DNA from 3 places in the Marilutibacter maris genome. Region 1 is predicted to be linked to each of the others. Evidence: predicted binding sites of a transcription regulator. Region 1 holds the regulator's gene; each other region holds the start of a gene.
What was found. Region 1 encodes HrcA, which represses chaperone genes, less so after heat shock. Its sites were predicted from a motif close to TTNGCACTCNNNNNNNNNGAGTGCNAA; they were not measured.

Region 2: a site for HrcA is predicted at 3,138-3,164, ahead of groES (co-chaperone GroES). Genes of this name have one in related genera too.
Region 3: a site for HrcA is predicted at 5,618-5,644, ahead of rpoH (RNA polymerase sigma factor RpoH). Genes of this name have one in related genera too.

The regions. Positions count from the first base shown of each region.
Region 1 is NZ_CP029843.1:1,890,624-1,901,100, reverse strand. Features, by position in the region: gene dapB (4-hydroxy-tetrahydrodipicolinate reductase) at 1-629, opposite strand, end outside; gene fdhD (formate dehydrogenase accessory sulfurtransferase FdhD) at 689-1,537, opposite strand; gene C9I47_RS08365 (FdhF/YdeP family oxidoreductase) at 1,527-3,875, opposite strand; gene dnaJ (molecular chaperone DnaJ) at 3,976-5,103, opposite strand; gene dnaK (molecular chaperone DnaK) at 5,238-7,148, opposite strand; gene grpE (nucleotide exchange factor GrpE) at 7,322-7,936, opposite strand; gene hrcA (heat-inducible transcriptional repressor HrcA) at 8,012-9,064, opposite strand; gene recN (DNA repair protein RecN) at 9,227-10,477, shown strand, end outside.
Region 2 is NZ_CP029843.1:3,458,338-3,468,814, reverse strand. Features, by position in the region: gene cutA (divalent-cation tolerance protein CutA) at 1-112, opposite strand, end outside; gene C9I47_RS15200 (endonuclease) at 296-2,032, opposite strand; gene C9I47_RS15195 (helix-turn-helix transcriptional regulator) at 2,119-2,553, opposite strand; gene groES (co-chaperone GroES) at 3,213-3,500, shown strand; gene groL (chaperonin GroEL) at 3,644-5,284, shown strand; gene C9I47_RS15180 (S8 family peptidase) at 5,930-7,294, shown strand; gene glnE (bifunctional [glutamate--ammonia ligase]-adenylyl-L-tyrosine phosphorylase/[glutamate--ammonia-ligase] adenylyltransferase) at 7,438-10,290, shown strand; gene C9I47_RS15170 (LysE family translocator) at 10,420-10,477, shown strand, end outside.
Region 3 is NZ_CP029843.1:459,885-470,361, reverse strand. Features, by position in the region: gene C9I47_RS02080 (TonB-dependent receptor) at 1-1,357, opposite strand, end outside; gene C9I47_RS02075 (GbsR/MarR family transcriptional regulator) at 1,497-2,033, opposite strand; gene C9I47_RS02070 (NAD(P)H-binding protein) at 2,141-3,130, shown strand; gene C9I47_RS02065 (NAD(P)/FAD-dependent oxidoreductase) at 3,127-4,422, shown strand; gene rpoH (RNA polymerase sigma factor RpoH) at 4,729-5,607, opposite strand; gene C9I47_RS02055 (nicotinate phosphoribosyltransferase) at 5,978-7,396, opposite strand; gene C9I47_RS02050 (bifunctional nicotinamide-nucleotide adenylyltransferase/Nudix hydroxylase) at 7,473-8,522, opposite strand; gene C9I47_RS17405 (hypothetical protein) at 8,793-9,167, shown strand; gene C9I47_RS02045 (non-ribosomal peptide synthetase) at 9,232-10,477, shown strand, end outside.

The DNA.
Region 1 (10,477 bases):
AGGCCGGTGAACTGGACCATGTGTTCGCCGACGATGTCGCCGGCCCGCAGCGCCGCGTAGCGCGGCTCGGCCCCGCCCGCCCGCGCGGCTTCGCCCAGGGTCAGCGCGGTGCCGGATGGCGCGTCCTTCTTGTGCACGTGATGGGATTCGACGATGTCGCAGTCCCAGCCCGGCAGCGCCGCCGCCGCGCGTCGGACCAGATCGTCCAGCACCGCGACGCCGAGGCTGAAGTTGGATGCCCACAACACCGGGATGCGAGCCGCCGCCGCGTCCAGCGCCGCATGCTGCTCCGGCTCCAGTCCGGTGGTGCCGGAGATCAGGCCGCAGCCGCGCGCCTCGCACAGCGCCAGCAGCGGCGCCATCCCCTGCGGCAGACTGAAATCGATCGCGACGTCGAACTCCGGGACCGACACCAGCTCGGCGGCGGAGAAGTGCGGCACTCCGTCGACCACCCGCTGGGCCGGGGTCGAACGCGCAACCGCCGCAACCACGGCGATGTCCTCGCGCTCCCCCGCCAGCCGCAGCAGCGCCTGGCCCATGCGCCCGGACGCGCCGTGGATCAACAGCCGCACAACGGGACGAGACTGGCTTTCGGACGGGCTTTGCGACGGGTCTGACGACTGATTCATCGGCGCAGGCTACTGGCTGCCGCCGTCCCTCACAAGCGCGCGGACAGGCCGCCCGGCGCTCAATCGCGCGCGCCTGCTCCGGCCAACCGCTGCGGGTGGCTGTAGACCACGCAGCGCCCCGGCCGCACGAAGCCGGCCAGGGTCAGGCGGCTGGCACGGGCCAGGTCGACCGCCAGCGCGGTCGGTGCGGAGATCGCCGCCAGCAGGCCGATCCCGAGCCGCGCGGCCTTGGTCACCATCTCGTAACTGGCGCGGCTGGTCACCAGCACGAAGCCGTCCCCCAGGTCGACGCCGTCGCGGACGAGCGCGCCCAGCAGCTTGTCCAGGGCGTTGTGGCGGCCGACATCCTCACGCACCAGCACGACCTCGCCGGTCTGGGTCGCCCAGGCGGCGGCATGCATCGCACCGGTGACGGCGTTGAGCGGCTGGCGCCCGGCCAGCGCGGCCTGGGCCCGCTCCAGCGCGTCCGTCCCGACCCGCGGCCCGTCCGCCACCGGCGCGATCGGGCGCAGCACGTCCTCCAGATGCCGGCTGCCGCACAGACCGCAGCCGCTGCGCCCCGGCAACAGGCGCTCATCGCCATACCGCGACGGCACCGCGGACGGCGCGTCGATATCGAGCACATGGCCTTCCAGCCGCGCATGCACCCGGACCCCGCGGATGTCGCCGATGCCGGCGACCAGCCCCTCGCTCAGCGAGAATCCGAAGGCGAAGTCCTCCAGGTCGGCGGGGGTTGCCATCATCACCGCGAACGCCTCGCCGTTGTAGCGCAGTTCGACCGGCACCTCCTCGGCCAACCAGTCCTCGCCCGCCCGCTGCGCTCCGTCCCGGTGCACGGTGACGGAGCGGTGCGCCCGCCCGGGGCCGCGCGCCCCGCCCGCCTCGGCGGCGGACGGCTCAGCCTTCACCGGCGGCCTGCGGCGCCGACGCCGACAGCCGCACCGGCACCGACTTGTAGCCCGGGGTACCGGAGCGCGGGTCGCGATCGTCCAGCGCCAGCAGGCCGTTGCCTTCGGGGTAGTACATCGCCACCGAACCGCGGGAGATGGCGAACGCCACCGCCACATAGCCGCGCACGCTGCGGCCGTTGGCGGCGCCCAAGGGGTCGCAGGCCTGCACGTCGATGCGGTCGCCCTCCTTCAGGCCGCGCTCGGCAAGGTCGTCGGGATTTACGAAGACGACGTCGCGGCGGCCATGGATGCCGCGGTAGCGGTCGTTCATGCCGTAGATGGTGGTGTTGTACTGGTCGTGCGAGCGCACCGTGGCCAGCCTGAGCAGGCCGTCGGCAGCCGCCGGGTCCTCGTCCAGCCCGCGCGCGAGCAGGAAATGGGCCTTGCCGTCGGCGGTGTTCCAGTGCCGCCGGGAAGCCGCGTTGTCGAGGCGGAAGCCGCCGGGCTCGCGGACCCTGTCGTTGTAGCCGGCGAAGATCGGGAACACCGCCTCGATGTCGGCGCGGATACGGTCGTAGTCCTCGACCATCTCTTCCCAGTCGACCTTCGAGTCCGGCAGGGTCGCGCGCGCCAGCAGGGCGACGATCGCCGGTTCCGAACGCAGGTGCTCGGAGGCCGGCTTCAACCGCCCCTGCGAGGCGTGCACCATCGACATCGAATCCTCCACCGTCACCGATTGCGGGCCACCGGCCTGAACGTCCAGCTCGGTGCGCCCCAGGCACGGCAGCAGGAAGGCCTGCCTGGCCGGGATCAGGTGCGAGCGGTTGAGCTTGGTCGCGATGTGCACGGCCAGGTCCAGCTTGCGCATCGCCGGGAAGGTCGCCTGCGGATCGGACATCGCCACCGCCAGGTTGCCGCCCAGGCACAGCAGCGCCTTCGAGCGGCCCTCGGCGATCGCCTGGACCGCGGCGACAGCGTCGTGGCCGTGCGCGGCCGGCGGCTCGAAGCCATAGGTCCGACGGATGCCGTCCAGCAGCGCCGCGCTGGGCTTCTCGGTGATGCCGACGGTGCGGTCGCCCTGCACGTTGGAGTGACCCCGCAACGGGCATATGCCGGCGCCGGGGCGGCCGATATTGCCGCGCAGCAACAGCAGGTTGGCCAGCTGCTGCACGTTCTCGGTGCCGTGGCGATGCTGGGTGATGCCCATGCCGTAGCAGACGATCACCCGTTCGGCGCGGGCATAGATCGAGGCCGCGCCGGCGATATCGTCGCGGCTCAGGCCCGAATGGCGCTCGATGCCGTCCCAGTCGCTGGCCCGCAGATCCGCCGCCAGCGCCTCGAAACCGCGGGTGTGCTCGGCGATGAAGGCGCGGTCGAGCAGGCCCTCGCCGCCCTTGGCCAGATCGGCCGCGTCGGCCTCCAGCAGCCACTTCATCATGCCCTTCAGCACCGCGAGGTCGCCGCCGATCCGGGGCTTGAAGTAGGTCGAGGCGATCCGCACCGCGTGCCCGGTCAGCATCTCGGCCGGATCCTGCGGCGACACGAAGCGCTCCAGCCCGCGTTCGGGCATCGGGTTGATCACCACGATCGGCGCGCCGCGCAGCGAGACCTCGCGCAGCGTCCCCAGCATCCGCGGATGATTGGTGCCGGGGTTGTGGCCGATGCAGAACACCGCGTCGGCGTGCTCGAAGTCCTCCAGCGTCACCGTGCCCTTGCCGACTCCGATCGACTCCGGCAGCCCGACGCTGGTGGCTTCGTGGCACATGTTCGAGCAGTCGGGGAAGTTGTTGCAGCCGTACTCGCGCACGAACAGCTGGTACAGGAAGGCGGCCTCGTTGGAGGCGCGGCCGGAGGTGTAGAACTCGGCCATGGTCGGGTCCGGCAGCGCGCGCAACGCGTCGCCGATACGCTCGGCGGCCTCTTCCCACAGGATCGGCAGGTACTTGTCCTGGGCCGGGTCGTAGACCATCGGATGGGTCAGGCGGCCCTCGTTCTCCAGGTCGTGGTCGTTCCACTGCCACAGCTCGGACAAAGTGTGTCGGGCGAAGAAGTCGGGCGTGGTGCGCCTGGAGGTCGCTTCCCAGGTCACCGCCTTGGCGCCGTTCTCGCAGAACTCGAACGACGAGGTGTGGCTCGGATCGGGCCAGGCACAGCCCGGGCAGTCGAAGCCCACCGGCTGGTTGACCCGGTGCAGCGCCTCCATCGAGCGCGGCACCGCCATCTGCCCGCGGATCGCGCCGGCGACCGCCCGCAACGCCCCCCAGCCGCCGGCCGGGCCCTCGTAGGGGCGGACGGTCTTGTCGAAGTCGGCCTCCGGTGGCGGCGCCTTGGGCGGATCCTGCGGGGGAGTCTTCATCGGACGCCTGCAAAAACTTGATGACCGACGGTCATCATAAACCTGACGCAGTGTGCGCCAGGTCGTCGTGCAGGCGAGCGGCGGCGCGCGCCGCGGCGGCTCAGGAAACCATCCGGTCCCAGAAGCCCTTGACCCCGTCGAGGAAGGTCGCCGACCTCGGCGAATGCTTGCGCGCACCCTCGCCGGAGAAGGTCGCCTCGAACTTCTCCAGCAGATCGCGCTGCTCGGCGGTGAGATTGACCGGCGTCTCGACCACGACCCGGCAGTACAGATCGCCTTCGCTGCGGCTGCGCACCGACTTGACGCCCTTGCCGCGCAGGCGGAACAGCTTGCCGCTCTGGGTCTCGGCCGGCAGCCGGATCTCGGCGTCCCCGTTCAGGGTCGGCACCCGGACCACGTCGCCCAGCGCCGCCTGCGAGATCCGGATCGGCACCTCGCAGTGCAGGTCGTCGCCGTCGCGATGGAATATCTCGTGTTCCTTGACCCGCACCTCGACATAGAGGTCGCCCGGCGGCACGCCGACCGGACCGGCTTCGCCCTCGCCCGCCAGGCGGATGCGGTCGCCGGTATCGACCCCGGCCGGCACCTTCACCTGCAGGGTCTTGTTGCGCTCGATCCGGCCCTGGCCGTGGCAGTCTTCGCAGGGGTTGGCGATGGTCTTGCCGCTGCCGCCGCAATGCGGACAGGCCTGCTGCATCGAGAAGATGCCGCGCTGGAAGCGCACCTGGCCGCGACCGTTGCAGGTCCCGCAGGTCTCGGTCCTGCCGTCGGCCGAACCGCTGCCGTTGCAGGTGTCGCAGCTCTCCAGGGTCGGAATCTCGATCTGCCGTTCGACCCCGCCGACCGCCTCCTCCAGGCTCAGCTCCATCACGTAGCCGACATCGGCGCCGCGACGCGGGCCGCGCGGGCCGGCGCCTCCGCCGAAGATGTTGCCGAAGATGTCGCCGAAGATGTCGCCCATGTCGGCGTAGCCGGCGCCGGGACCGCCACCGCCCATGCCGTGCTCGAACGCCGCGTGGCCGTGCTGGTCGTAGGCCCGGCGCTTGTTGGCGTCGGACAGGACCTCGTAGGCCTCCTTGCACTCCTTGAACGCGACCTCGGCCGCCACATCGCCCGGATTACGGTCCGGGTGATGCTTCATCGCGCAACGGCGGTAGGCCTTCTTCAGCTCGTCCGCCGACACGTCGCGGCCGACGCCCAGCACTTCGTAGTAGTCACGCTTGCTCATGGTTGTAGCGACTTCCCCCGCCGCACCGGCATCGGCCGGCGCGGACTGTTGATACGACAAGGGTCCGGAACCGCGGAACGGTCCCGAACCCCTGTGGCGGCCCCGCCGGGTTCATGCCAGAGGGGCCGGCCGGCTTACTTGTTGTCGTCCTTGACCTCGGTGAACTCGGCGTCGACGACATCGTCGCCGGTCGCGCCGGAAGCGGCGGCGCCCTCGCCGGGCTGGCCCCCGCCCTGGGTACCGGCGAACAGTCCCTGCGCGGCCTCCTCCAACGCCTTCGACTTGGCCTCGATCTGGGCCTTGTCGTCGCCCTTCATCGCGGTCTCGAGTTCGGCGATGGCGGTCTCGGCGGCGGCGATCGCCTCGCCCGGCGCCTTCTCGCCGTGCTCCTTGATCGAGCTGCGGGTCATGTGGATCAGGGCGTCGGCCTGGTTGCGGGCCTGGACCAGCTCGTGGAACTTCTTGTCCTCCTCGCGGTTGGCCTCCGCATCGGCGACCATCTTCGCGATCTCGTCCTCGGACAGACCCGAGCCGGCCTTGATCTCGACCTTCTGCTCCTTGCCGGTCTTCTTGTCCTTGGCGGTCACGTGGACGATGCCGTTGGCGTCGATGTCGAACGACACCTCGATCTGCGGCATGCCGCGCGGCGCCGGCTCGATGCCGGCCAGGTCGAAGCGGGCCAGCGACTTGTTGTAGCGGGCCTGCTCGCGCTCGCCCTGCAGCACGTGCACGGTGACCGCGGACTGGTTGTCGTCGGCGGTCGAGAAGGTCTGCGAGGCCTTGGTCGGCACCGTGGTGTTCTTCTCGATGATCTTGGTGAACACGCCGCCCAGGGTCTCGATGCCCAGGCTCAGCGGGGTCACGTCCAGCAGCAGCACGTCCTTGACGTCGCCGGCCAGCACGCCGCCCTGGATCGCGGCGCCCAGCGCCACCGCCTCGTCGGGGTTGACGTCCTTGCGCGGGTCCTTGCCGAAGAACTCGGCGACCGCCTGCTGGACCTTCGGCATGCGGGTCTGGCCGCCGACCAGGATCACCTCGCTGATGTCGCTGGCGCGCAGACCGGCGTCATTGAGCGCGGTGCGGCACGGCTCGATGGTCTTGCGGACCAGGTCCTCGACCAGCGACTCGAGCTTGGCCCGGGTCAGCTTGATGTTCAGGTGCTTGGGACCGGAAGCGTCGGCGGTCACGTACGGCAGGTTGACCTCGGTCTGCTGCGACGAGGACAGCTCGATCTTGGCGCGCTCGGCCGCGTCCTTCAGGCGCTGCAGGGCCAGCGGGTCCTTGCGCAGGTCGATGCCCTGGTCCTTCAGGAACTCCTCGACCAGGTAGTCGATCACGCGCTTGTCGAAGTCCTCGCCGCCGAGGAAGGTGTCGCCGTTGGTCGACAGCACCTCGACCTGCATCTCGCCGTCGACCGAGGCGATCTCGATGATCGACACGTCGAAGGTGCCGCCGCCGAGGTCGTACACGGCCACCTTGCGGTCGCCGCCCTTCTTGTCCATGCCGTAGGCCAGCGCGGCCGCGGTCGGCTCGTTGATGATGCGCTTGACCTCCAGACCGGCGATCCGGCCGGCGTCCTTGGTCGCCTGGCGCTGGCTGTCGTTGAAGTAGGCCGGCACCGTGATCACCGCCTCGGTGACGGTCTCGCCCAGGTAGGCCTCGGCGGTCTTCTTCATCTTGGTCAGCACTTCGGCCGAGATCTGCTGCGGCGCCATCTTGCTGCCTTCGACGGTCTGCACCCAGGCGTCGCCGTTGTCGTGCTCGATGATCCCGTAGGGAACCAGGTCGATGTCCTTCTGGACCTCTGCGTCGCGGAACTTGCGGCCGATCAGGCGCTTGACCGCGAAGAAGGTGTTCTTGGGGTTGGTGACGGCCTGGCGCTTGGCCGAGGCGCCGACCAGGACCTCGCTGTCCTTGGTGTACGCGACGATCGACGGCGTGGTGCGGTCGCCCTCGGCGTTCTCGATGACCTTGGCGTTGCCGCCCTCCATGATCGCCACGCACGAGTTGGTCGTGCCGAGGTCGATACCGATGATCTTGCCCATGGTGGTGTTCCCTCTCTAAGACTGTTGCTGTTGCGAATCCGGTAGTCCGGGGGGCGGGGGCCTCCCGGAGGGCGGCCGCGCCGCCGATGTCTGCTATCTAGGGGTCGACTGCGCGCCCTTCAAGGGGGCGCGGACCCGTATCTGCGGCGCTGCGGGCCGCAGACACCCGCCGCTCAGTCGTGTCGGCTGACCACGACCAGGGCCGGCCGCAGCAGGCGGTCGTTGAGCAGCCAGCCCTTCTGGTAGACCTGGACCACCTGGCCGGGCGCGTGCTCGGCGCTGTCGACCATGCTCATCGCCTGGTGGTGGTCGGGGTTGAAGGCCTCGCCGACCGGGTCGACCACGGCCATGCCGTTCTCGCCGACCACCTTCAGCAGCTGCTTCAGGGTCAGCTCCATGCCCTCGCGCAGATGCGCGGCGGTATCGCCCTCGACCCCGAGGCCGGCCTCCAGGCTGTCGATCACCGGCAACAGATCGGCCAGCAAACGCTCGTTGGCGAACTTGCGCGCGGTGTCGATCTCGCGCGCCATCCGCTTGCGCTGGTTCTCCAGCTCGGCGCGCTCGCGCAGCGATTCGTCGCGCACGGCGGCCAGTTCGGCCCGGGTCTCCTCCAGCTCGATGGCGAGCCGGGCCTGGGCGTCGTTGTCGTCGGCGTTCATGGCCATGTCCTGGTGGGTTTCGTCCTGATGCGATGCTGTGGTCATGTGCTTGGTCTGTCCCCTGCGCTGTACAGGTGTGGCTGGGAGGGTGGCGGGCGGACGACGGGCGTCCGCGACAGGGCCAGCAATGGGGACGTGGCGGCAGGATTCAAGCAGCGGGCGCGTATCCGGGCCCGGTTCAGCCTGTCGGCGGCGACGACCGGCTCAGCCCGGGTCCGGGGACAGCGCGTCGCCGAGCACGTCGGCGGCGGCCTGAACCACCGGGATCACCCGGTCGTAGGCCATGCGGCTGGGACCGATCACCCCCAGCACGCCCAGCACCTGGCCGGCGGCGACATACGGCGCGGTCACCAGCGACATGCCCTCCAGCGGCGCCAGCCCGGTTTCCTCGCCGATGAAGATGCGCACGCCCGGCGCCTGGATCGTGCGTTCGAGCAGCTGGAGGATCTCGCGCTTGCGCGCGAACGCCTCGAACAGCTCGCGCAGGCGGTCCAGGTCGGCCAGGTCCTGCACCCCCATCAGGCGGGTCTGCCCAGCCAGCAGCATGTCGTCCTGGCCCGGCACCAGCACCTGCTCGGCCAGCTCGACCGAATGCGCCAGCAGGCTCTCCATCTCGCTGCGCGCGCTCTTGAGCTCGTGCAGCAGCGAGCCGCGGATGTCGGCCAGCGCACGTCCGGCGAACTGGCTGTTGAGGTAGTTGGCGACCTGTTCGAGCTCGCCGGCGTCGAACGAGCGCCGGGTCTGGATGATCCGGTTCTGCACCTCGTTGTCGGCGAACACCAGGATCGCCAACACCCGCTGCGCGTCGAGCGGGACGAAGTCGATCCGCCGGAACGCGAACTGCTCGCGCCGCGGCAGGCTGACCACGCCGACGAAATGGGTCATCGCCGACAGCAGTTCGGAGGTGCTGCCGAGCAGGGCCTGGGTACCCGAGCCGGCCGGCAGTTCGCCGCGCAGCCGCGCCAGCTCGCCGTCCGGCAACGGCTTGACCTGCAGCAGCGAGTCGACGAACAGGCGATAGCCCTGAGCGGTCGGCACCCGTCCGGCCGAGGTGTGCGGCGCGCTGAGCAGGCCGGCGTCCTCCAGGTCGGAGAGGATGTTGCGGATCGTCGCGGGGCTGACCGCCAACCCCGCGTGGCGCGCCAGGGTCTGCGACCCCACCGGCTCGCCGTCGCGGATGTAGCGGCCGATCAGGGTCCTCAGCAGCTGTCGGGCCCGGGGATCGAGATCGTCGGAGGCGGAGGAACGGTGGCCCATGGGACGGATATAAGCGCCAGCGCCGCCCGGCGCAAGGCTTGCGGAGCCCGGGTGGCGACGTGACCCGGAAACGACATCGCCGGCGGACGTGTCGGCGGCCGCGGCGAAAGGCACCGCCCAGCCCTATCTGCGGACCGCCAACAGCCCCTAGAATCGGCACCCATGCTGACCCACCTGTCCATCAAGCAATTCGCCGTCGTCGACAGCGCCGAACTCGAGTTCGGCCCCGGCATGACCGTGATCTCCGGCGAGACCGGCGCCGGCAAGTCGCTGCTGGTGGACGCGCTGGGGCTGATCTGCGGCCTGCGCGCCGACAGCGGCGTGGTCAGGCACGGCGCCGACCGCGCCGAGCTCTCGGCCGGGTTCGCGCTCGTCGACGCGCCGCTGGCAAGGGCCTGGCTCCACGACAACGACCTCGACGAGGACGAGGCCTGCCAGATCCGCCGGGTGATCCGCGCCGACGGCGGTTCGCGCGCCTGGATCAACGGCCGCCCGGCCACGGTCGGGCAGTTGACCGAACTGTCCGCGCGGCTGGTCGAGATCCATGGCCAGCACGAGCAGCAGGCCCTGCTGTCCCGCCCCAGCCAGTTGGCGCTGCTGGACGCGTTCGGCCGCACCGACGCCGAGCGCGCCGCGGTGGCCGAGGCCGCGCGCCGCTGGAGCGCGCTGCTGCGCGAACGCGAGAGCCTGTCCGCGCAAGGGGACGTCTCCGACCGCATCGACTGGCTGGAGCATCAGTTCGCCGAACTCGAACGCGAGGAACTGGAGCCGGCGGCACTGGAGCAACTGGGCGCCGACCACCGCCGCCAGGCCCACGCCGCCGACCTGATCGCCGCCTGCGACGAGGCCCTGGCGCAACTGGCCGGTGACGAGCTGCCCTCGCCGGTCGGCACCATCGAACAGATCCGCGGCGCCCTGCAGCGGATGAACGAACACGAGCCACGGCTGGGCGAGGTCGACGCGATGCTCGATGCCGCCGCGATCCAGCTCGACGAGGCCCAGGTCCTGCTCGACCGCATCCGCAGCGACCTGGACATCGATCCGGGCGCGTTCCAGACGCTGGAGCAACGCCTGGGCCGCCTGCACGAGCTGGCCCGCAAGCACCGCGTGCCGCCGGACCAGTTGCTGGCCCGGCGCGAGGCGATCGCCGCCGAACTGGACGGCCTGCGCGGCGCCGGCGAACGGCTGCACAAGCTCGATGCCGAGATCGAGAGCGCCCGTCAGGCCTGGCGCCGGGCCGCCGACGCGCTCGGCACCCGCCGCCGCAAGGCCGCCGACGCGCTGTCGGCCGAGACCACCGCGCTGATCGCCGAGCTTGGCATGGGCGCGGGCCGGTTCGAGGTCGCCGTCGAGGCGGTCGAGGAGGACCGCCCCGACCCGCAGGGCGCCGAACGGGTCGAATTCCTGGTCGCC
Region 2 (10,477 bases), 1.6 Mb from region 1:
CGCAGGCGGCCAGCCGTTCCCCGACCAGGGTCTGGGCCAGGCGCTCGGCACTGGCGTCGTCGGGACAGCTGCAATGGACCAGCAGCACGGACGGGGAGGGCGCATCGGACATGCGGCGATTGTAGCCGTCCCGTCCCGGCGGGCGCCGGCGGTCGCGCGGACCGGCCAGGATTGGTACCACGGCGGTGCCGGGCCCGTCGCGGGGCCGGCGAAGCAGGCCATCGGTCCCGCAAATGGCGGCGCCAAAAAAAGGAGGGCCGTCGAACGGCCCTCCCTTCCTGCCTGGATCAGCGGCTCAGTTGAGCTGGCAGCTGGCCGGCTGGCTCGAGGTGAACAGCGCCTCGCTCGCCCATTCCGGGTGGTCGATGAACGGGTTGCGGTTGCCCTGGAAGCTGTAGATCACGTCGTTGCGGGCGCGCTCGGCGTCGTCCGGCGGATCGGCCTGGTGCCAGGCCAGCAGGGTCGACAGCAGGCCCATGTAGGCCGGGGAGCTGGACGTGGCCACGATCAGGTTGGCGTTGTCGGTCAGCTCCAGGTCGGGCTCGGACTGGCCGCTGTTGATGTCCTGGCCGCCCTCGTAGCGGATCGCCATGTACATCACCGCGCGGGCCATGTCGCCGCGACGTGCGCCCCAGACCTGGAAGCCGCTGCTCCAGGTCCAGTTCGAGTTGCCCGGGAACACGCCGCTGCCGCCGCCGTTGCCGTTGTAGGCGTCGGTCACCCGCTCGCCGCAGCTGCCCTGCGACGGGCAGTTCTTGTACGGCTTGTTGCCGCGGTCGGAGTTGTAGCCGGTATCGGTCAGATACAGCATGTGGGTGTCGGTGTACGGCGCGTTCGGCAGGCCGAGGTTGCCGGTGCGGTTGCCGAAGCCCAGCGAGTTCGGCCAGCTGTGCTCGCGGTTGTAGGTCGCGCCGCTGCCGGTGCCGGCCCGGTCGCTGCCCTTGGCGTAGCTGCGGTTGCGGTAGGCATCGAGGATCCGCGAGCCGTTGTTGGGGTCCTCGTCGGCGATCTCCAGGATGTCCCAGGTGCTGGTGGTGCCGCTGCCGCTGTACGGATAGACGGTGTGGCCGCGGATGGTCTGGTGCAGCGAGCAGCGCAGCTGGCTGGCACTGCTGGTGTTGACCTGGGCGTAGTAGTCGTCGTTGCCGCCGCCGTTGCTGGCGACATTGAAGGCGACCACGGTGTCGGCGACCGGGTGGGCGCCGCCACCGTCGGTGACCTGGCTGGCGTGCACGGTGAAGGTGCAGGCCTCGCCGGCGTACAGCGCGGTGCCGGTGGTGGCGGTGAAGCTGCTGCCGCTGGACGGGTACTGCAGGGCGATCGTGCCCGACTGCGCGCATTGCAGGGTCAGGGCATTGCCGCCGAGGCTGACGCTCTCGGTGAAGGCGACGCCGAGATCGCCGGCGGCCGGGAAGTTGGTGGCGCCGTCGACCGGCTGGGTCGCAGTGACTTCCGGTGGCGGGTTCGGCGTGCTGAAGCTCTGGCCGTTGTTGCAGGCGCCGAAGGTCTGGGCCGCGGCCGACTGCCAGCTGAAGTCGCTGTAGCCGTCGCCGCTGCCGCCCAGCTGCAGGGAATGGCCGACCGGGGTGCTGCCGGTTTCGGACACCGGCAGCGCGGTGCTGGTCTGGCCGGCGGCCGGGCCGTTGCCGGCGGTGACCGTGCCTTCGTAGCTGAGGAACTGGACCAGGGCGCCGCTGCCGTCGACCAGCGCGATCGCGTCCGGTGCGCCGTTCTGGATGCCGTTGCTGGGGTAGCTCAGGCTGGCGATGCGGACGTTGCCGCCGCAGGCGACCATGCTGCCGGCCGGCAGCGGGTCGTTGTCGTACACGCTTGCGGACGACGACGAGCTGCCGTTGTAGAGGTAGATGCGATAGCCGGACAGGCTTTCGCCTTCGCTGGCGACGACCTCGATGGCTTCGCCGGTATCGCTACCGTCGTTGTCGTAGTGAATTTCGTTGATGAACACTTCGGCCAGCGCGGGGGCGGGCGCGAGTGCGACGGCGAGGGCAAGCCACAGACTGCGGCGGATCATCCGTTTCGACTCCTTTCATGATCATGAACACGGAAGTCTAACGGGCTTTTGTGACCGCAAGTGGCGGATGTGTCCGCCGGTTGTGCTCAGCTTGTGCGCTCGGTCGCAGCTATGCGCTCGGTCAGGCTGCGCTCGGGCGTCGGCTTGCGCCCCATCCGCTGGGCGGCCAGCTGCTCGGCGATCTCCACCAGCGGCGCGCGCGACAGGGTCGGGGTTTCGCGGAAGGCGGTCAGCAGGCGCAGCTCCAAGGGGTCGTCGACCAGCAGCGCATCGGCGGCGGCGACCGAATCCATCGCCACGTCCTCGCTCAGGGTCATCCGGCCGCGGCCGGTGGCCAGCCACTCGAACTGGACCTGGGTGACCAGCGCCAGCTCGCGCATGTTCGAGGTGCTCGGGGATTTGCCGACGGTGGCTTCCCAGTGGCTGACGGCACTGCGTTGCACGCCGACCGCGCGGGCGACGGCGGCCTGGGAGAGCCCGGCATGGCGGCGGGCGAGACGGATGCGCTGCTGGAGTGTCATGGGCGTTTTCGCTCGATGGTGGGGCTGGGGGTAATCGGGCCGTGGCGCGTTGTGGTCAGGGTGGCGAACACCGCAAGGGGGCGGTGGCCGCCATTCTCGCGCCAGACTCGGCAAATATGTGATCATAAGTCACATAGTGATCAATAGTCACAAACATGTGTCTACCAACAGTAACTCCACAGAGGTTAAAGCACGTATTTACGGGCTGTTTGAGGGTTAAAGACCGGTTGTGCGCTACCAAAAGTAAACATATTTCGTGACTGGGTGCTATGGCCAAGGTGATGTGCCGCGCGCAATATCGGGTCAAGCCGACATGGATTGCTGGTTTCGACACTGATGTCTGGTCAGGGGAGGACGCAGGACGCGCATGCCAGGTAGGGCCGACCCCGTGCCACGAAAGAGCGCGTCACTTCGGGGACGCGCTCTTTCTCTATGTGACATCCGTCCACGTGTGACCTCCTTCCACTACTTCATCGCGGTTTGGCGCCGTAGGCGGAAATTTTTTCCCGCCAGCCCTTGAAAGCCCCGCGCACGCTCCCATCTCGTCGCCGTCCCGGTTCGCCGGGCGCAGTTTTGCCCGGGCTTTGGCACTCGCCCGGGTCGACTGCTAATATCCCGCGACTTTATTTCCCACAATCAATCACTTGCGTGAGGTTCTCATGAACATCAAGCCGCTCTACGACCGCGTGGTCATCAAGCGCATGGAAGAAGAGAAGATGTCCGCCGGCGGCATCGTCATTCCGGACTCGGCCACCGAGAAGCCGATCAAGGGTGAGGTCGTCGCCGTGGGCGAAGGCAAGGTGCTGGACAACGGCAACGTGCGCGCGCCCAAGGTCAAGGCCGGCGACAACGTGCTGTTCGGCAAGTACAGCGGCACCGAGGTCAAGCTCGACGGCGTCGAGTACCTGGTGGTGAAGGAAGACGACATCCTCGCGGTGCTCGGCTGAGCCGACTTCCGCGTGTGATCCGGCGCCCGGGGCCCGGGACCGCTCGCAGCGCCATGCGCTGACGCGTCCGCCGCTCGTCCCGACGCCGTACTTCCGCCTCCCACGAATCACCAATCCCCCTACACGAATCCCGGAGTCATCCCATGGCAGCCAAGGAAATCCGTTTCGGTGAAGACGCGCGCGCGAAGATGCTGCGCGGCGTGAACACCCTCGCCAATGCCGTCAAGGCCACCCTCGGTCCGAAGGGCCGCAACGTCGTGCTCGACAAGAGCTTCGGCGCCCCGACCATCACCAAGGACGGCGTCTCCGTCGCCAAGGAAATCGAGCTGCAGGACAAGTTCGAGAACATGGGCGCGCAGATGGTGAAGGAAGTCGCATCCAAGACCTCCGACAACGCCGGCGACGGCACCACCACCGCCACCGTGCTGGCGCAGGCGCTGATCCGCGAGGGCATGAAGGCGGTCGCCGCCGGCATGAACCCGATGGACCTCAAGCGCGGCATCGACAAGGCCGTCACCGGCGCCGTCGATGAGCTGAAGAAGCTCAGCAAGCCGTCCTCGACCAGCAAGGAGATCGCCCAGGTCGGCGCCATCTCCGCCAACTCCGACGCCAACATCGGCGACCTGATCGCCCAGGCGATGGACAAGGTCGGCAAGGAAGGCGTGATCACCGTCGAGGACGGTTCGGGTCTGGACAACGAGCTCGACGTCGTCGAGGGCATGCAGTTCGACCGCGGCTACCTGTCGCCGTACTTCGTCAACAACCAGCAGTCGATGCAGGCCGAGCTGGACGATCCGTTCATCCTGCTGCACGACAAGAAGATCTCCAACGTGCGCGACCTGCTGCCCGTCCTCGAGGGCGTGGCCAAGGCCGGCAAGCCGCTGCTGATCATCGCCGAGGACATCGAGGGCGAGGCCCTGGCGACCCTGGTCGTCAACACCATCCGCGGCATCGTCAAGGTCTGCGCGGTCAAGGCGCCGGGCTTCGGCGATCGTCGCAAGGCGATGCTGGAGGACATGGCGATCCTGACCGGCGGCACCGTGATCTCCGAGGAAGTCGGCCTGCAGCTGGACAAGGCCACCATCAACGACCTCGGCCGCGCCAAGAAGGTGCAGGTCTCCAAGGAGAACACCACCATCATCGACGGCGCCGGCGAGACCGGTGGCATCGAGGCGCGCATCAAGCAGATCAAGGCGCAGATCGAGGAGACCTCCTCGGACTACGACCGCGAGAAGCTGCAGGAGCGCGTGGCCAAGCTGGCCGGCGGCGTGGCCGTCATCAAGGTCGGTGCCTCCACCGAGATCGAGATGAAGGAAAAGAAGGCGCGCGTCGAAGACGCCCTGCACGCGACCCGTGCGGCGGTCGAGGAAGGCATCGTGCCGGGCGGCGGCGTCGCCCTGATCCGCGCGCTGGCCGCGGTGGGCGCCGTCAAGGGCGACAACGAGGACCAGAACCACGGCATCACCATCGCCCTGCGCGCGATGGAAGCGCCGCTGCGCGAGATCGTCACCAACGCCGGCGAAGAGCCGTCGGTCATCGTCAACAAGGTCAAGGAAGGCAAGGGCAGCTTCGGCTACAACGCCGCCACCGGCGAGTTCGGCGACATGCTCGAGCTGGGCATCCTGGACCCGACCAAGGTCACCCGCACCGCGCTGCAGAACGCCGCGTCGATTGCCGGCCTGATGATCACCACCGAGGCGATGGTCGCCGAGCTTCCGAAGAAGGAAGAGCCGGCGATGCCGGCCGGCGGCGACATGGGCGGCATGGGCGGCATGGGCTTCTAAGCCGACCCGTCGACACGTTCCAACGCGTCACCCGGGCCCCCGCAGCGATGCGGGGGCTTTTTTTTGTCGCGGCAGTGGGCGCGGCTCGGGGCGGTGGCGCCACGAGGTGACGCGCGTTCACCAAACGGAATGGCGGCATCGTCGCCTTTCTTGTACCCATCGGTTCTCTTTTGCAGTGCAGCGTGCAAGCCGGTAACGCATCCTTCACGATCGGTCCCGCATCCCGACGTGGGGGAGGGAGCAAGCCCGCAACCGGTTCGACCGGGGCGGGCTTTTTAATTGCCTGCACGTTTCAATTGCCCGCAAGTTGCCTGTACCGCAGGTTGATTGCCGGCCCCGCAGGACGCGCCGGACCGAGCGCGCCGAGCGTCGGGTACGCGCCGGCCGATGCCCAGGCCCGCCCGGTCCTTCCGCGGTCGACCGCGACGGTCGCCGCCCGCTCGTGTACGCCCCGCCCCGGTCCATCGGCCCGGTCCATCGGCCCGGAGCGCTGCCCGCGCACCCGCGACGCCGCGACACGGACTTGGCCGGTCGGGGCCGATAAATGCGTGGACACCTGGACGGGGTGCTGTCCGGGGAGCTTCGGGCGGATGCCCCGGGCGGCGTGCGAACGCACGCTCATCCACCTCAGCTTCGGAGCAACCCATGAAGAACCGCACTATTTTGGCGACCGGTATTGGTCTGGCCTTGTTGGGCCTGGGCACGATGGGGTCGGCGCATGCCGGCAAGTACGTGGTGATGACCCAGGGTCAGGGATTGAACGCGACCCAGATCGAGCGCATCCAGGCCGCGGGCGGCACCATCACCGCCCAGCTGCCGCAGATCGGCGTGGCGATCGTGCAGGCGGGCGACGCCTTCGCCGCCGATGCCGGGGCGATTCCCGGCCTGCAGTCGGTCACTCGCGATGTCGAGTTGCAGTGGGACGTTCCCGAGTCCGAGGGTGCTCCGATCTCGGCCGATGCGTTCGCCAACCCGCCGGGTTCCGGCGACGACGACCGTTTCTTCGATCTGCAGTGGGGGCATGCCGCGCTCGATGCCGCCGGCGCCTGGAACGCGGGCTATCGCGGCGCCGGCGCGACGGTGGCGGTGCTCGACAGCGGTGCCTACTGCGCGCATCTGGACATCGCCCCGAACCTGATCGGCGGCGCTTCGTTCGTCGATGGCGAGAGCTACTGCAACACCAGCGGCAGCAGCCACGGCACCCACGTCGCCGGCACCATCCTGGCCGCCGACAACGCCATCGGCACGATCGGCGTGGCCCCGGAGGCCAAGCTGCTGGCGGTCAAGGTGCTCAGCTCGGCGACCGGCAGCGGCGACTTCGCCGGCATCATCCAGGGCATCGTCTGGGCGGTCGACAACGGCGCCAACGTGATCAACATGAGCCTGGGCGTGCGTGGCGGCCTGCCGCGCAGCGGCCAGGGCGCGAACGAACTCTCCGAGCTGATCAACGCGACCAAGCGGGCGATGCAGTACGCCGGCAAGAACGAGGTCCTGGTGGTGGCCTCGGCCGGCAACGACGGCCGCGACCTCGATCACGACAACAGCACGATGAGCTTCCCCGGCCAGCTGCCGGGCGTGCTGACGGTTTCGGCGCTGGCGCCGGAAGGCTGGGCGATCGATGCCGGCGTCGACCTCGACGTGCTTGCCAGCTACAGCAACTACGGCCAGTCGACGATCCATTTCGGCGCCCCCGGCGGCGATACCCGCTACCCCGGCAACGAGCTGTGCACGGTCGGTCCGGTGACCCAGGTCTGCTGGATCTTCGATGCGGTGTTCAGCACCACCTCGGTGTCCGGTGGCAGCCACTTCTACGGCTGGAATGCCGGTACCAGCATGGCCGCGCCGCACGTGAGCGGCGTCGCCGCGCTGGTGTACGGCAAGCATCCGGGCATCAAGGCCTCGCACGTGGCGACCATCCTCAAGCAGTCCGCCGACGACGTCGGCAAGCCCGGCAAGGACGACAGCGCCGGCTTCGGTCGCGTCAACGCGGCGCAGGCGGTGACGTACTGAGCGGCATCGACGCATCGCCGAAAGCCTGTTGAACACGGGGCGCCTGCGGGCGCCCCGTCTGGTTGAGGTGTCTGGTCGTGATGTCCAGCCGTGGTGGCGGTGATCGCGCGTCTGCGCGCCGGCGCCCGTGTCATCATCGCCGGATGACCCCAAGCCACCACGACGCCGCCACAGCGACGGCGCTGGACACCTGCATCGACCGCGCGATCGAACGCCTGCGCGCCAGTTCGCCCGAAGCCGCCAGCGCGCTCGCCGACCCGCAGGTCGCCGCGCGCCTGCGACGCCTGGCGGGCGCCAGCGACTTCGCGATCGAGACCCTGCGCCGACAGCCGGCGTTGCTGGAGCGATTGGCCGCCGATCCGGCCGCGCCGGCGCTGCCGATGCCGGTGCTGGACGCCGGCAACCGCGGCGACTGGGGCGCGCTGTTGCGCCGCCACCGCGCCGCCGAGTCGACCCGCCTGGTGTGGCGCGACGTGCTCGGCCTCGACGACGTCGCCGCGACCCTCGCCGGCACCACCGGCCTGGCCGAGGACTGCCTGCGGGTCGCGCTGGACGCGCTGGAGCTGGAGTTCGCCGGCCGCCATGGCATGTTCCGCGACGACGGCGGGCGGCCGCGGCGGCTGGTGGTGTTCGGCCTGGGCAAGCTCGGCGGCGGCGAGCTGAACTTCAGTTCCGACGTCGACCTCGTGTACGGCTACGACCTGGACGGGGTCGCCGATCCGCAGGCCAGCGACGGCGAGCGCCCGCTGGCGGCGGAGACCTGGTACGCCCGGCTCGGCCAGCAGTTGGCACGCCTGCTCGACGAGGTCACCGGCGACGGCTTCTGCCATCGGGTCGACCTGCGCCTGCGGCCCTACGGCAGCGCCGGCCGGGTCGCCTGGTCGTTCTCGGCGATGGAGCAGTACTTCCAGCACGAGGGCCGCGACTGGGAACGCTATGCCTGGCAGAAGGCGCGTCCGGTGGCCGGCGACATCGAGGCCGGCGAGCGCTTCCTGGTCGCGTTGCGGCCGTTCATCTACCGCCGCTATCTGGATTTCGGCGCGCTCGACGGCCTGCGCACGATGAAGGCGGCGATCGCCGCCGAGGTCGCGCGCAAGGAGCTGGCCGACGACATCAAGCGCGGGCCCGGCGGCATCCGCGAGATCGAGTTCCTGGTCCAGGCGCTGCAACTGATCCGCGGCGGCCGCGAGCCGGCGTTGCGCGGCCGCGCCCTGCTGCCGACCCTGCACGCGCTGGTCCAGGCGCGGCAGATGGAGGCCGCCGCCGCCGAGGCGCTGGAGGAGGCCTACCTGTTCCTGCGTCGGCTGGAGAACCGCCTGCAGATGCTGGCCGATGCCCAGACCCATGCGCTGCCGGAGGACCCGCTCGCCCGCGATCGCATCGCCGGCGGGCTGGATTTCGACGGCTGGGACGCGCTGCGCGAGGCGCTGGACCGCCGCCGCGAGGCGGTCGGCGCCGAGTTCGCCGCGTTGCTGGCGCCGCGCCGCAGCCAGGCGGCGCCGGATGCGCTGGCGCTGTACTGGCGCGCGCTGCCCGACGCCGGCGCGGCCGACACTCTGGTCGAGGCCGGTTTCACCGATGCGTCCTCCGACGCCGAAGAGGCCGATGGCCTGTTGCGCGACCTCGCCCGCAGCCCGGCGGTGGCGGCATTGTCGGACCGGGCGCGGGCGCGCCTGGACCGGGTCCTGCCGGCGCTGCTGCAGGGCGCTGCCCAGGCCAGCCATCCGATGCTCGCGCTGCGCCGCTTGCTGACGATGCTGCACAACATCCTGCGCCGCAGCGCCTACCTGGCCCTGCTCGACGAGCAGCCGGCGGCGCTGGCGCGCATGGTCGAAGTGGTCTCGCAAAGCGCACTGCTGGCCGAGCGCCTGGCGTTGCATCCGCTGCTGCTGGACGAGTTGCTCGACGCGCGGGTGTCGGGGCCGCTGCCGGGCCGCACCGAATTGTTCGACGCCTGCGCCGGCGTGCCCGGCGGCGGCGATGCCGAGACCGTGCTGCAGGCGCTGAACGAAGTGCGCCAGGCGCTGAGCTTCCGCATCGCGATGGCGTTCCGCGACGGCCGCCAGAGCGCCGAGGCCAGCGCCCGCCAGTTGGCCTGGCTGGCCGACGGGGTGGTCGCGCGGGTACTCGCGCTGGCCTGGCAGGAGGTCGCCGGCAATCACGGCGAGGTGCACGGCGCGCGCTTCGTGGTGCTCGGCTACGGCAGCCTCGGCGGCGAGGAACTGGGTTTCGGCTCCGATCTGGACCTGGTGTTCCTGTACGACGCCGACCCGGATGCGCCCTCGGACGGTGCCCGTCCGATCGAGGCCTCGCGCTGGTTCTCGCGGCTGGCGCAGAAGATCGTCGCCCTGCTCGGCGCGGTCACCGCCGCCGGGCGCCTGTTCGATGTCGACGTGCGGCTGCGCCCGGACGGTGCCCAGGGGCTGCTGGTGTCGAGCCTGGCCAGCTATTCGGAGTACCAGCGCGAGCGTGCCTGGACCTGGGAGCACCAGGCGCTGGTGCGGGCGCGGATGGTCGCCGGCGGCGCCGGCCTGGGCGACGATTTCGAGCGGGTGCGCGCGCAGACCCTGTCGCGCGCGCGTGACCCGGACCGGCTCGCCGACGATGTGGTCACGATGCGGCGACGGATGCGCGCCGAGCTGGATCGCAGCGATGCGGCCTCCTTCGACCTCAAGCAGGGCGAGGGCGGCCTGGTCGACCTGGAATTCCTGCTGCAGGCGATGGTGCTGCGGCATGGCCTGGAGCACCCGGCATTGCTGGAACCACGGCATACGCCGGGACTGATCGATGCCGCCCGCGAGGCCGGGGTGTTCGGCCCGGCGACGACGGCGGACCTGCACGCGGCCCATGCCTACCTGCTCGACCTGGGGCTGTCGTGCACGCTCGACCGCCGCCAGCGCCGGGCGCCGCGCGATGCCGCGCTCGATCGCGCGAGGGCGGCGATCGGTGCCGCCGCGCGCGCGCAGGGGCTGGACTTCGCGGCGGCGCCGCGCTGAGCCGGGGGGCGCTTACAATCGCGATGGCCGCGGGACCGCGGCGCCATCGCCGGCGCGCCATCGCGGCACGCAGGCGGACGCCCGCCGTGCGCTTGAGACCGTTCCCGCTGCCGACTCCGGAGGTGCGCCGTGCCCGATTTCCCCCATCTGCTGGCCTTCTCGCTGATCGCGCTGGGCATGGTGCTCA
Region 3 (10,477 bases), 1.4 Mb from region 1:
GCGGCGAGATCCGCCAGGTCAGCGTGCCGTAGGCGGCGATCTCGTCGTAGCTCGCCGGCAGGGTCGCGACGAACAGCTCGTCGCCGATCAGCCCGACGAGGTCGGCCGGCGTCCGCTCGGCCGCATCGTAGGCCGCGAGCTTCTGACGGTTGCCGGTTTCCTCGTTGCTGTAATACAGACCGGCCTGCCAGCCGAGCGTGCGTTCGTCGGTGGTCCAGGCGCGCACTTCCTGGGTGAACTTCTTCTGCTCCATGCCGAACTCCTCGGCATAGGCGAAGCCCTCGAACGGCGTTCCCAGCGCGCCGCCGAGCAGGCCACGCCACTGCACGGTGGCGTCGCTGCGGAAGCGGTTGTGCTGGGTGCCGTAACTGCTGGAGGAGAGCAGGCTGACGCGGTCGAAGTCGTACTGCACGCTGAGGTTGTGCTGGCGCATCCGCACGTCGAAGTTCTCGTCCAGCCAGCGCCGCTGGGTCAGGCCGCCATAGGCCGGGCGCAGGTCCGGACGCACGCCCGGCTGGCCGGCACCGGGCGCGGCGTCGACCAGCTCGACCACCGGCGCGCCCAGGCTGTCCAGGTCCTGCGCCATGCTGGTCAGGCGCACCCGCAGCGCGTCCGCCGGTTGCCACAACAGCGAGGCACGGCCGCCGGCGACATCGCTGCCATTGATGTCCTTGCGGCCGAGACCGACATCGTCGATGTAGCCCGGGTCGCGGCGCTTGAACACGTTGGCGCGCAGCGCCGCGGTCTCGCCGATCGGCGCGTTGACCAGGCCGCGCAGGCTCCAGCCGTCGCCGCCGCCGGACACCGTGCCGTACTGGCCCTGGGCCTGCGATTCGAACGTGCCCAGCGCCGGTGGCGTGGTCACGAACTTGAGCAGGCCGCCGAGGCTGTTGGCGCCGTACAGGGTGCCCTGCGGGCCGCGCAGCACCTCGATCCGGGCCATGTCGTAGGGGTCGAAGTCGGCGGTGAGATTGCCGGCGCGGGCGAAGATGCTGCTGCTGCCGAACGGACTGTCGTCGACGTACAGACTGACCGTGCTGTTGCCCTGCAGGCCCACGCCGACCCCGCGCAGGGTCAGCTGGGCGTTGCCCGGACGCGGGCTGATCGAGGACATCCCCGGTACCTGGGTCAGATAGTCGTCGAAGCGCTCGATGCGCAGGCGGTCCAGGGTCCGCGCGTCCAGCGCGGTGACCGCCATCGGCGTTTCCACCAGCGGCTGCTCGACCCGGTTGGCGGTCACCACCACCCCGTCCAGGTCGGTGGCCGCCGCCTCTGCGGTGGACGACTCCTGCGCCTGCGCGGCCATCAGCGGGAGCGCCGCGGCGATCGCGACGACCAGGACACGGTGCAAGGACATACGACCCCCAAACGGAGAATTGTTGTCCTGATATGAAAATTATTCTCTGATCATGTCAAGCCGGTGACCACGATCGGCCACTTTGGGTAGCCGCTTCCGGCCGCCCCGACGCGGTCCGCCGGGAACCGCCGCGCCCGGCTCATCCCTCGCGCAGCAGCTTCTGGATCCGGCTGCCGAGCTTCATCACCTTCATCAGCGTCGCCGGTTCCAGCCGCAGCATCTCCTCGCCCCAGGCCGACAGCGCGGACATCAGCGCCAGGGTCTCGGCGATCCTGGCGCGCACTTCCGGCGGCTCCGCGGCCAGCTCCGGGTCGGCCATGCAGTCGCCGAGCATCGCCACGGTCGGGTCGAACTCGCGCGCCTTGCGCTCGCGCACGACGGTGCGGAACAGCTCCCAGACGTCCCTGGAGGTCTCGAAGTGGTCGCGGCGGTCGCCGAGCTGGTGCACGGTGCGCACCAGGTTGTAGTTGGTCAGCTCGCGCAGGCTGGTGCTGACGTTGGAGCGGGCGACCGACAGGGTCGCGGCGATCTCCTCGGCATGCATCGGCCGACCGGACAGGAACAGCAGCGCGTGGATCTGCGCCACGGTGCGGTTGACCCCCCAGCGCGAGCCCATTTCGCCCCAATGGAGGACGAAGCGGCGGGCGATCGGGGACAGTTCGACGGCTTCGGACATCGCGGACTCCGGCAACGGCCCGGCGGGCGGTTCGCGGGCTTGGCGGCAGATTAGATTCGTCATATATTTCTGTCAAGACAGAAATAACTGAAACAAGGAGCAGGGATATGCCCCTCCACGCAACGCCAGCCCCGGTCGACGGGGAGACAGTCGGCTCACAAACAGCCGGCCCGCGCCGGGTACTGGTCCTGGGCGGCGCCGGCTTCATCGGCCGCCATGTCGTCGCCGCCCTGCGCGAGCGCGGGGTGCCGGTCAGCATCGGCAGCCGCCACCCCGGCCGGCGCCAGCGCCGCGCCGATATCGCCGCCGCCCGCTATCTGCGCGTCCGCATGGAGCGGATGACCGCCGCCGCCGACTGGTCCGCCCTGCTGGCCGGGGTCGATGCGGTGATCAACTGCGTCGGCATCCTGCGCCCGCGCGGACGCGAGACCTACGACCGTGTCCATCACCGTGCCCCCGCCGCGCTCGCCGCCGCCTGCGCGGCGCGTGGGCTGCGTCTGGTCCACGTGTCCGCGCTCGGCCTCGACGGCCCGGTACGCAGCCGCTTCCTGCTGTCCAAGCGCGACGGCGAAGCGGCACTGCGCGCCAGCGGCGCCGACTGGCACATCGTGCGCCCGTCCCTGCTCGACGGCGACGGCGGCTACGGCGCACGCTGGATCCGCCGGGTCGCACGCTGGCCGCTGCAGCTGCTGCCCGCCGACGCCTGCGGGCGGATCGCGGTGCTCGACGTCGCCGACCTCGGCGAAGCGATCGCCAACCTGGTGCTGGCAGCGGCCGATCCCGGCATGCCGCGCGAACACGACCTCGGCGGCCTGCGACCGTGCACCCTGGCCGAGCACGTCGCGGCGATGCGCCGCCTGCACACCGACGCACCCGCCGCGAGCCTGCGCGTGCCGGGCTGGCTGGCGCGGCTGGCCAGCCATGCCTGCGACCTGCTTCACCTGACGCCGTTCTCCTATGGTCACTGGGAACTGCTGCGGCAGGATAATTGTCCGCGTCGCAACCGCCTGCCGGCGCTGCTCGGGCGGCCGCCGCACAGCGTCGGCCTGCACCTGCCGCCCCCGGCACCGCTGCCCGTCACAGGAGCCCATGCATGAGCGCCAACGCCCTTCCCCATGTCGTGATCGTCGGCGGCGGCTTCGCCGGCCTGTGGGCGACCCGCGCGCTGGCCCGCGATCGCGTGCGCATCACCCTGATCGACCGCCGCAACCATCACCTGTTCCAGCCGCTGCTGTACCAGGTGGCGACCGCCGGCCTGTCGGCGCCCGACATCGCCGCACCGCTGCGCCACATCCTGCGCGGCCAACGCAATGTCGAGGTGCGCCTGGGCGAGGTGACCGCGATCGATGCCGATGCTCGAACGGTCGCCCTCGCCGGCGACGACGGTGCCGACGACAGCCGCATCGGCTACGACTACCTGCTGCTGGCCAGTGGCGCGACCCACGCCTATTTCGGCAACGACGCCTGGGCCGAGCATGCGCCGGGGCTGAAGTCGCTCGACGACGCGCTCGGCATCCGCCGCCGGGTGCTGATGGCGTTCGAGCGCGCCGAGGCCGCCGACGACCCCGCCGAACGCGCCGCCTGGCTCGACTTCGCCGTGGTCGGCGGCGGCCCGACCGGGGTCGAACTGGCCGGCACCCTGGCCGAGATCGCCCGCCACACGCTCAAGGACGAGTTCCGCCACATCGACCCGGCGCGGGCACGGGTGCGCCTGATCGAGGCCGGTCCGCGGGTGCTGGCCTCGTTTCCGCCGGAGCTGTCGGACAACGCCCGGCTCAAGCTGGAAAAGCTCGGGGTCGAGGTGGTCACCGGGCACGCGGTGGAGACCATCGACGGCGACGGCTACGTACTGGCCGGCGAGCGGGTGCCGGCACGCACCGTGCTGTGGGCGGCCGGAGTCGCCGCCTCGCCGCTGGGCGCCCTGCTCGACGTGCCGCGCGACCGCGCCGGCCGGGTCCGGGTCGAGGCCGACCTCGGCGTGCCGGGGCGGCCGGAGGTGTTGGTCGCCGGCGACCTGGCCAGCATCGAGCAGGACGGCCGACCCGTGCCCGGCGTCGCGCCGGCGGCCAAGCAGATGGGCGCCCACGCCGCCCGCGCGATCCGCGCGCGCCTGGCCGGACGACCGGCGCCGCCGTTCCGCTACCGCGACATGGGCAACCTCGCCACCATCGGCCGCATGGCCGCGGTGGTCGACCTGCACGGCTTCAAGCTCAAGGGCCTGCTCGCCTGGTGGTTCTGGCTGTGGGTGCACGTGCTGTTCCTGATCGGCTTCCGCAACCGTCTGCTGGTGCTGATCAACTGGGCCTGGGCCTACTGGAGCTACCAGCGCCACGCGCGGATCATCCTCGACGACCACGACGACGAGAGCGGCGATGCGGCTGCCCCGTAGGAGCGGCGCAAGCCGCGATCGGGGTTGACGCGGACAGCCCTTCATCCCGAACGGAACGGGCCGTACCGACGACGGTCGGCGACACGCTGCCACAACGGCCGAGGATATTGAGACCCGTAGGAGCGGCGTACAGCACGGCAACGGTGGGACCCAAGGATTGCGCAGCAAATTTTGGGAGATATCCGGGCGCAGCCGGGTATCGCGGCCTGCGCCGCTCCTGCGAAATGCGTGCGGGCGATCACCGGCGCCGGAAACGAAAACGGCCCGGGATCGCCGGGCCGTGGTCGTGCGAATACGAGGCCGCGATCAGGCGACGAACAGCGCCTTCATCTTCTTCAGCGCGTTGGCCTCGATCTGGCGGATGCGCTCGGCGGACACACCGTATTCGTCGGCGAGTTCCTGCAGGGTGACCTTGTTGTCGCCGTCGAGCCAGCGGCGCTTGACGATGTCGCGCGAACGCTCGTCGAGACCGGCCATGCCCTCGCGCAGCAGCTGCAGCTGGTTGTCCTCCTCGTCCTCGCGCTCGTACAGCTGCGACGGGTCCTCGGCATCGGTGCGCAGATAGGCGGACGGCGACGGCGGCGTGCGCTCGTCGTCCTCGTCGGCCGGCGCGTCGAAGCCCACGTCGCGACCGGACAGGCGCGACTCCATCTCCAGCACTTCGCGCTCGGAGACGTTGAGGTCGGCGGCCACGGTGCGCACTTCCTCGGCGTTCAACCAGCCCAGGCGCTTCTTGCTCTTGCGCAGGTTGAAGAACAGCTTGCGCTGCGCCTTGGTCGTGGCGACCTTGACGATGCGCCAGTTCTTGAGGATGAACTCGTGCATCTCGGCGCGGATCCAGTGCACCGCGAAGCTGACCAGGCGCACGCCCTGCTCGGGGTCGAAGCGCTTGACCGCCTTCATCAGGCCTATATTGCCTTCCTGGATCAGGTCGCCCAGCTGCAGGCCATAACCGTTGTAGCCGCGCGCGACATGCACCACGAAGCGCAGGTGCGAATGCACCAGTTCGCGGGCGGCATCGAGGTCCTCGTCGTCGCGGAAGCGGCGGGCCAGGTCCTGCTCGTCCTCGGCGCTCAACACCGGGATCTGGTACACGGCACCGATATAGGCGTCGAGCGACCCCAGTGCGCTGGGCACCGGCAGGTTGTTGGCGATCAGGGCGGTTGCGGTGGGAGTCTGGTTCATGGCAGGCATCTTAGCAGTCGCGTATTACGACTGCTAAGGCAGCTGGAAGTTCAGTCCGTTGCATGGATGGAACGAAGGCTCCGTTCAGGTTCGGCCAGAAGTCGATTCCGCCAGGCCCCGCCGGCGCGTGGAACAGGCGCGCAAGCGGACACGCCGCCATGCGCGCACCCCAATAAAAATCAATTAAATCAAGATCTTGGACAGAAGCCACTCACCCGCGGGCGCCAACGCATCATCCGCACCCGCCGGCGACCTCGGGACCACCCCAGATCGGAACGGTCGCAACGGGATCCAAGCCGCGCACCGCCAAGCCCCCCGGCGAGGGATCGCCGGAGGTACGGAGCGGGCGTCGGACCTGCCGCCGCCAGCGCTATCCAGCATTGCCATGGGCGCGGACCTCGGCGAAGGTCCAGTCACGGGTGAGTTGGCCGTTCTTCCACACCGTTTGCATGGCGTGGGTCCAGCCCAGAGGCAGCGCCATCTCTTCGACATCGACCACGTCGTCCGGGATCGGCACGGTCTTCACGCTGCCGTACTCGACGTGCCGCAGCAGGGCCAGCCGGCCGCGCTGGGAGGTCTTGCCGGTGTCGGTGATCGGGTCCTTGTAGACGTCGAGCCACTGGCCATCGACGCGCGCCGCCGAGCACTTGAGCGCGAACTTCTGGGTGTCGCGGTTGAGCTTCTGCAGCAGACCACCGCCCATGCCGAAGGCGATGTTGTCGGTGGCGTAGCCGGCTTCGGTGATCCGCTCCAGGATCGCGCGGATACTGTCGGGGTCGACGCCGTCGCCCTGGATCAGGCGAACATGGTTCAGCACCTTGTAGCCCTTGCCGTTGACCGTGCTGCCGAAGGCCTCGTCGAGCAACTCCAGGCACTGGTGCACGACCTCGACCGGGTCGCCGGAGTCGGGGCGGATCACCACCGTGGCGCCGGACTCGATCACCTGCTGGCGCAGGGCCTTGCCCCAGCGCTCCTTGATAGCCGTGTAGATGTCGTAGCTGTCGGAGACCACCGCGACCAAGCTGCCGGGCCTGGCGAACTGCTTGAGCATGTTGGCGTAGGCCTCGACCTCGCGTTCGCGGCCCCAACTGGTGATGGTGCTGTGCTCGGCGGCCGGGATCGAGACGCCGGCCATCGGCTCGTGGTAGTAGGCGCGCGCGGTGAGCACACCGGCGACGGTGTCGGTGCCCATGAAGTTGACCAGATGGGCGGCGCCGCCGAGCCCGGCCGATTCGAGACTGGACACGCCGCGGGCTCCGAAGTCGTGCAGTTTGAACGGCAGCTGCCCCTCTGGATCGTCGCTGGTGCGTTCGAGGAAGGATCGTATGGTCTGCTTCACGTGGTAGCTGATCGTCGCCACGGTGACCGGGTACCACAGCCTCAGCAGCAGGGTCTCGATGTAGCTGGGCAACCAGAACGCTTCCGGGTCGGTGGACTCGATCGTGACCAGGGCCTGATGGGTGCGTATGACGCTGCCCTCGGGCACGGCGCGGATCCGCAGCGGCAGCAGGCCGCCATGCACGTCAACGATCCGGCGCCAGCCGGCCTCGTTGAACGGCTCGCCATGGGTGGCGAAGAAGTCGCGCGCCTCGTCGACGTCGGCATGGGTGACCGGCTTCGACAGGTATTCCTTGAGGATGGCCTGCAGGCCGAAGAACAGCGTCTTGTCGTACACGCCGCCGCGGGACTCGACATAGAAGAACGTGGCGTCGGTGCCGGGCGGGTACTGCAGCCAGTGACTGGCCTTGTAGCTGTCGGTATTGAGAACCAGATTTTCGAGATGGCGCATGACGGAAGCTCCTTCGCGTCGGGTGACGCCGGCGGTCTGTCCACCGGCGGGATGGCAGGGGCGGATCCCGGTCGGGTCAGCTCCGGCCGAGGAAGAACTCGAGGATGTACAGGTGGTCCTCGTACAGCTGCGGGCCCATCTCCAGCGCTTCGCTGACCGGGAACCAGCGCGCCTTGTCGGCATCGTCGCTACCGCGCACCGGCGGCAGATCGCCGGCCGGGAAGTCGAAGTGGAAGGCGTGGGTCACGGTACGGCCGCGTTGCGAGCGCTCGGGGTGGTCGAACACGTGCTGGCCCTTGATCGAGCCCTTCAGCACCGGCAGCGGCAGTTTGAGCCGGGTCTCCTCGCGCAGTTCGCGCAGGCAACTGGCAAGAATGCTCTCGTCCTGATGGACAAAGCCACCCGGCAGCGCCCACAGGCCTTTGCCCGGCTCTGCCCGGCGCCGCACCAGCAGCACGTGGCCGGAGTGCACGACCACCGCATCGGTGGTGACGAAGGTCGGCGGATACGGGGCCTCGGCCCAGGCCGCGCGATACTGGTCGATGAAGCGGTGTTCGGCGACCAGTTGGGTGAACGCGGGCGAGTTCTTGCGGAAGGCTTCGAGCATGTCGAACACCGGGCCGGGTACGTTGGCGCGGATCAGCATCAGCCCGCCGTGGCTATCGACCTGGTTGGCCTCGAACAGATAACGGCGCAGTTCGGTCGCCGACAGCGTGGCGGTGTGCTGCACGTCGACCAACGGCCATTGCGGGAACTCCTGCAGGTAGTAGCTGCTGGCGTCCTTGTCCTGACCGATCAGACCAACCCGGGCATCGACTGCGCCACCGTCGGCCTTGATCGCCTCGGCGACGCTGCGCTGGACCGCGGCGATCCATAACGCTTCGTTGTAGAGGTGATCGCGCAGCGGCCGCACGATCAGGCGCCGCTCATCGTCGGCGAGCGCGGCGCGGACCATGACCTCGCGTTCGGCGACGGTCCAGGGGTTGCGGATGGTGCGGGGGGTATCGGCGGAGCCGACCAGAAGGATCAGCTTGCGCGCCCGGCCCAGTGCCAGGCGGGCGACGGCGGCATGGCCGTTGTGAAACGGCTCGAAGCGGCCAATGAAGACCAGATAATCGTATTCCATGAGGCTCCCTCACGGTGGGTGGTCGCCCCGGGTCTGTCCCGAGGCTCATCGAAAATGCTACGCCTTCCCTGTCCCGAGTCAAGCGATGCACAAGCGCCGCACCTCATCCCGGCAGTGATTGCGTCGACTCCCGACATGCATGAAAGCGCGCGATCGGCAGACCCTCGCGGCGGCTCCGGCAACCTGCGATTCCGGGGGCGACGTCCACACCGTGGGCTTCTTCGCTCGACGCCGCCAACAATGTCGGGGCCGGATCGGCAATGCCGTGGCATGAACAATGCGACCGGCAGCTTCGGAACGCAGCCGCGCATGCGGATCGGTTGCGCAGTTCCCGATCCGCGTCGTCGCGACGTGACGGATGCATGGCGATGCGATGCCGATTCGCCGCGTTTTATGACGCAGTTCCGCCGGCCTCGCGATGGCGTGTCTTCACCGCACGCACACATCAAATTTCAAAACGTGATTTCGTCCACGCAACGTCGGATGCGCGGTGGACATGTCATCGGCGCGCTGACATATCTGGGGCGACGGCTGGTTGAAGCGCCGCCCGACCTCTCTCTGCAAGGAACCCTGGAAAGCCGCGAAACGACAAGCCCTCGACTCAAAAAGAAATCGCCAGAAAACGGCCTTCTCGCACAGGGATGAGTGAGGTGAGGACCGGCGCGACACCTGCAGCACGTCGCCCCCGCCCCCACGAAAAGGATTTTCGATGAACGAGTCACACCGGGTTTCGCTGCCCCTGACCATCGCACAGCGCGGGTTGTGGGTGGGCCAGAAGATCGCCGCTGCCAACGCCACGCTGAACATCGCCGAGGCGATCGAGATATCGGGTCCGGTCGACCCGGTGCAGTTCCTGCGCGCGCTGCGCCAGGTGGTGCGCGAGGCCGAGACCCTGCGCGTGCAGGTGATCGAGGAAGACGGCAAGCCGCGCCAGATCGTGCGGCCGGCCGACGGCGGCGCGCACGAGAACCGCCCGCTCCACGACGGCGGCTTTCCGTTCATCGACGTCAGCGCCGAGGCCGACCCGCGAGCCGCGGCCGAAGCCTGGATGCGCGCCGACCTGATCCGCCCGGTCGACCTGGCCCGCGATCCGCTGTGGGTCGCGGCGCTGTTCAAGGCCGCCGACGATCGCTATTTCTGGTACCAGCGCGCCCACCACGTGGTCTATGACGGCTACAGCGGCGGCATGGTGGTGCGCCGCGTGGCGCAGTTGTACACGGCCTATGTCGAGGGCCGCGAACCCGAGCCCTGCGAGTTCGGCTCGCTGTCCGCGCTGATCGAGGCGGAGGCGGCGTATCGCGACTCCAAGCGTCTGCAGCGCGACCGCGAATACTGGCTGCAGCAGCTTGCCGACCTGCCCGAGGCGGTGACCCTGGCGCGCGGTGCGAGAAGCGACGAAGGCGGCCTGCGCCACAGCATCGGCTATCTGCCGATCGCCAAGGCGCGGCGGCTCGACGAACTCGGTCGCCGGCACTCGGCCAGCCTGCCGCAGGTGCTGATCGCGCTGATCGCCGCCTATTTCCACCGCGCCACCGGCGCCAACGACCTGGTGTTCGGCATGCCGGTGTCCGGCCGCGTCGGCGCCGCCCTGCGCGCCTCGCCCGGCATGGTCGCCAACGCGGTGACGATACGCCTGTCGTTCGCCCCCGGATCGACCGCGACGGATCTGTTCGAGCAGGTGTCGAAGGTCGTGCGGCACGCGCTGCGTCACCAGCAGTACCGCTACGAGGATCTGCGCCGCGACCTCGGCCTGATCGGCCAGGACCGCCATATCGCCCGCCTCGGCATCAACATCGAACCGTTCGACTACCAGCTGGATTTCGGCGGCGCGCCGGCGACCTCGCACAATCTCTCCAACGGCTCGCAGGAAGACCTCACCGTGTTCGTGTTCGACCGCGGCAACGACAGCGATCCGTGCATCTACTTCGACGCCAACCCGGCCTTGTACCCGATGG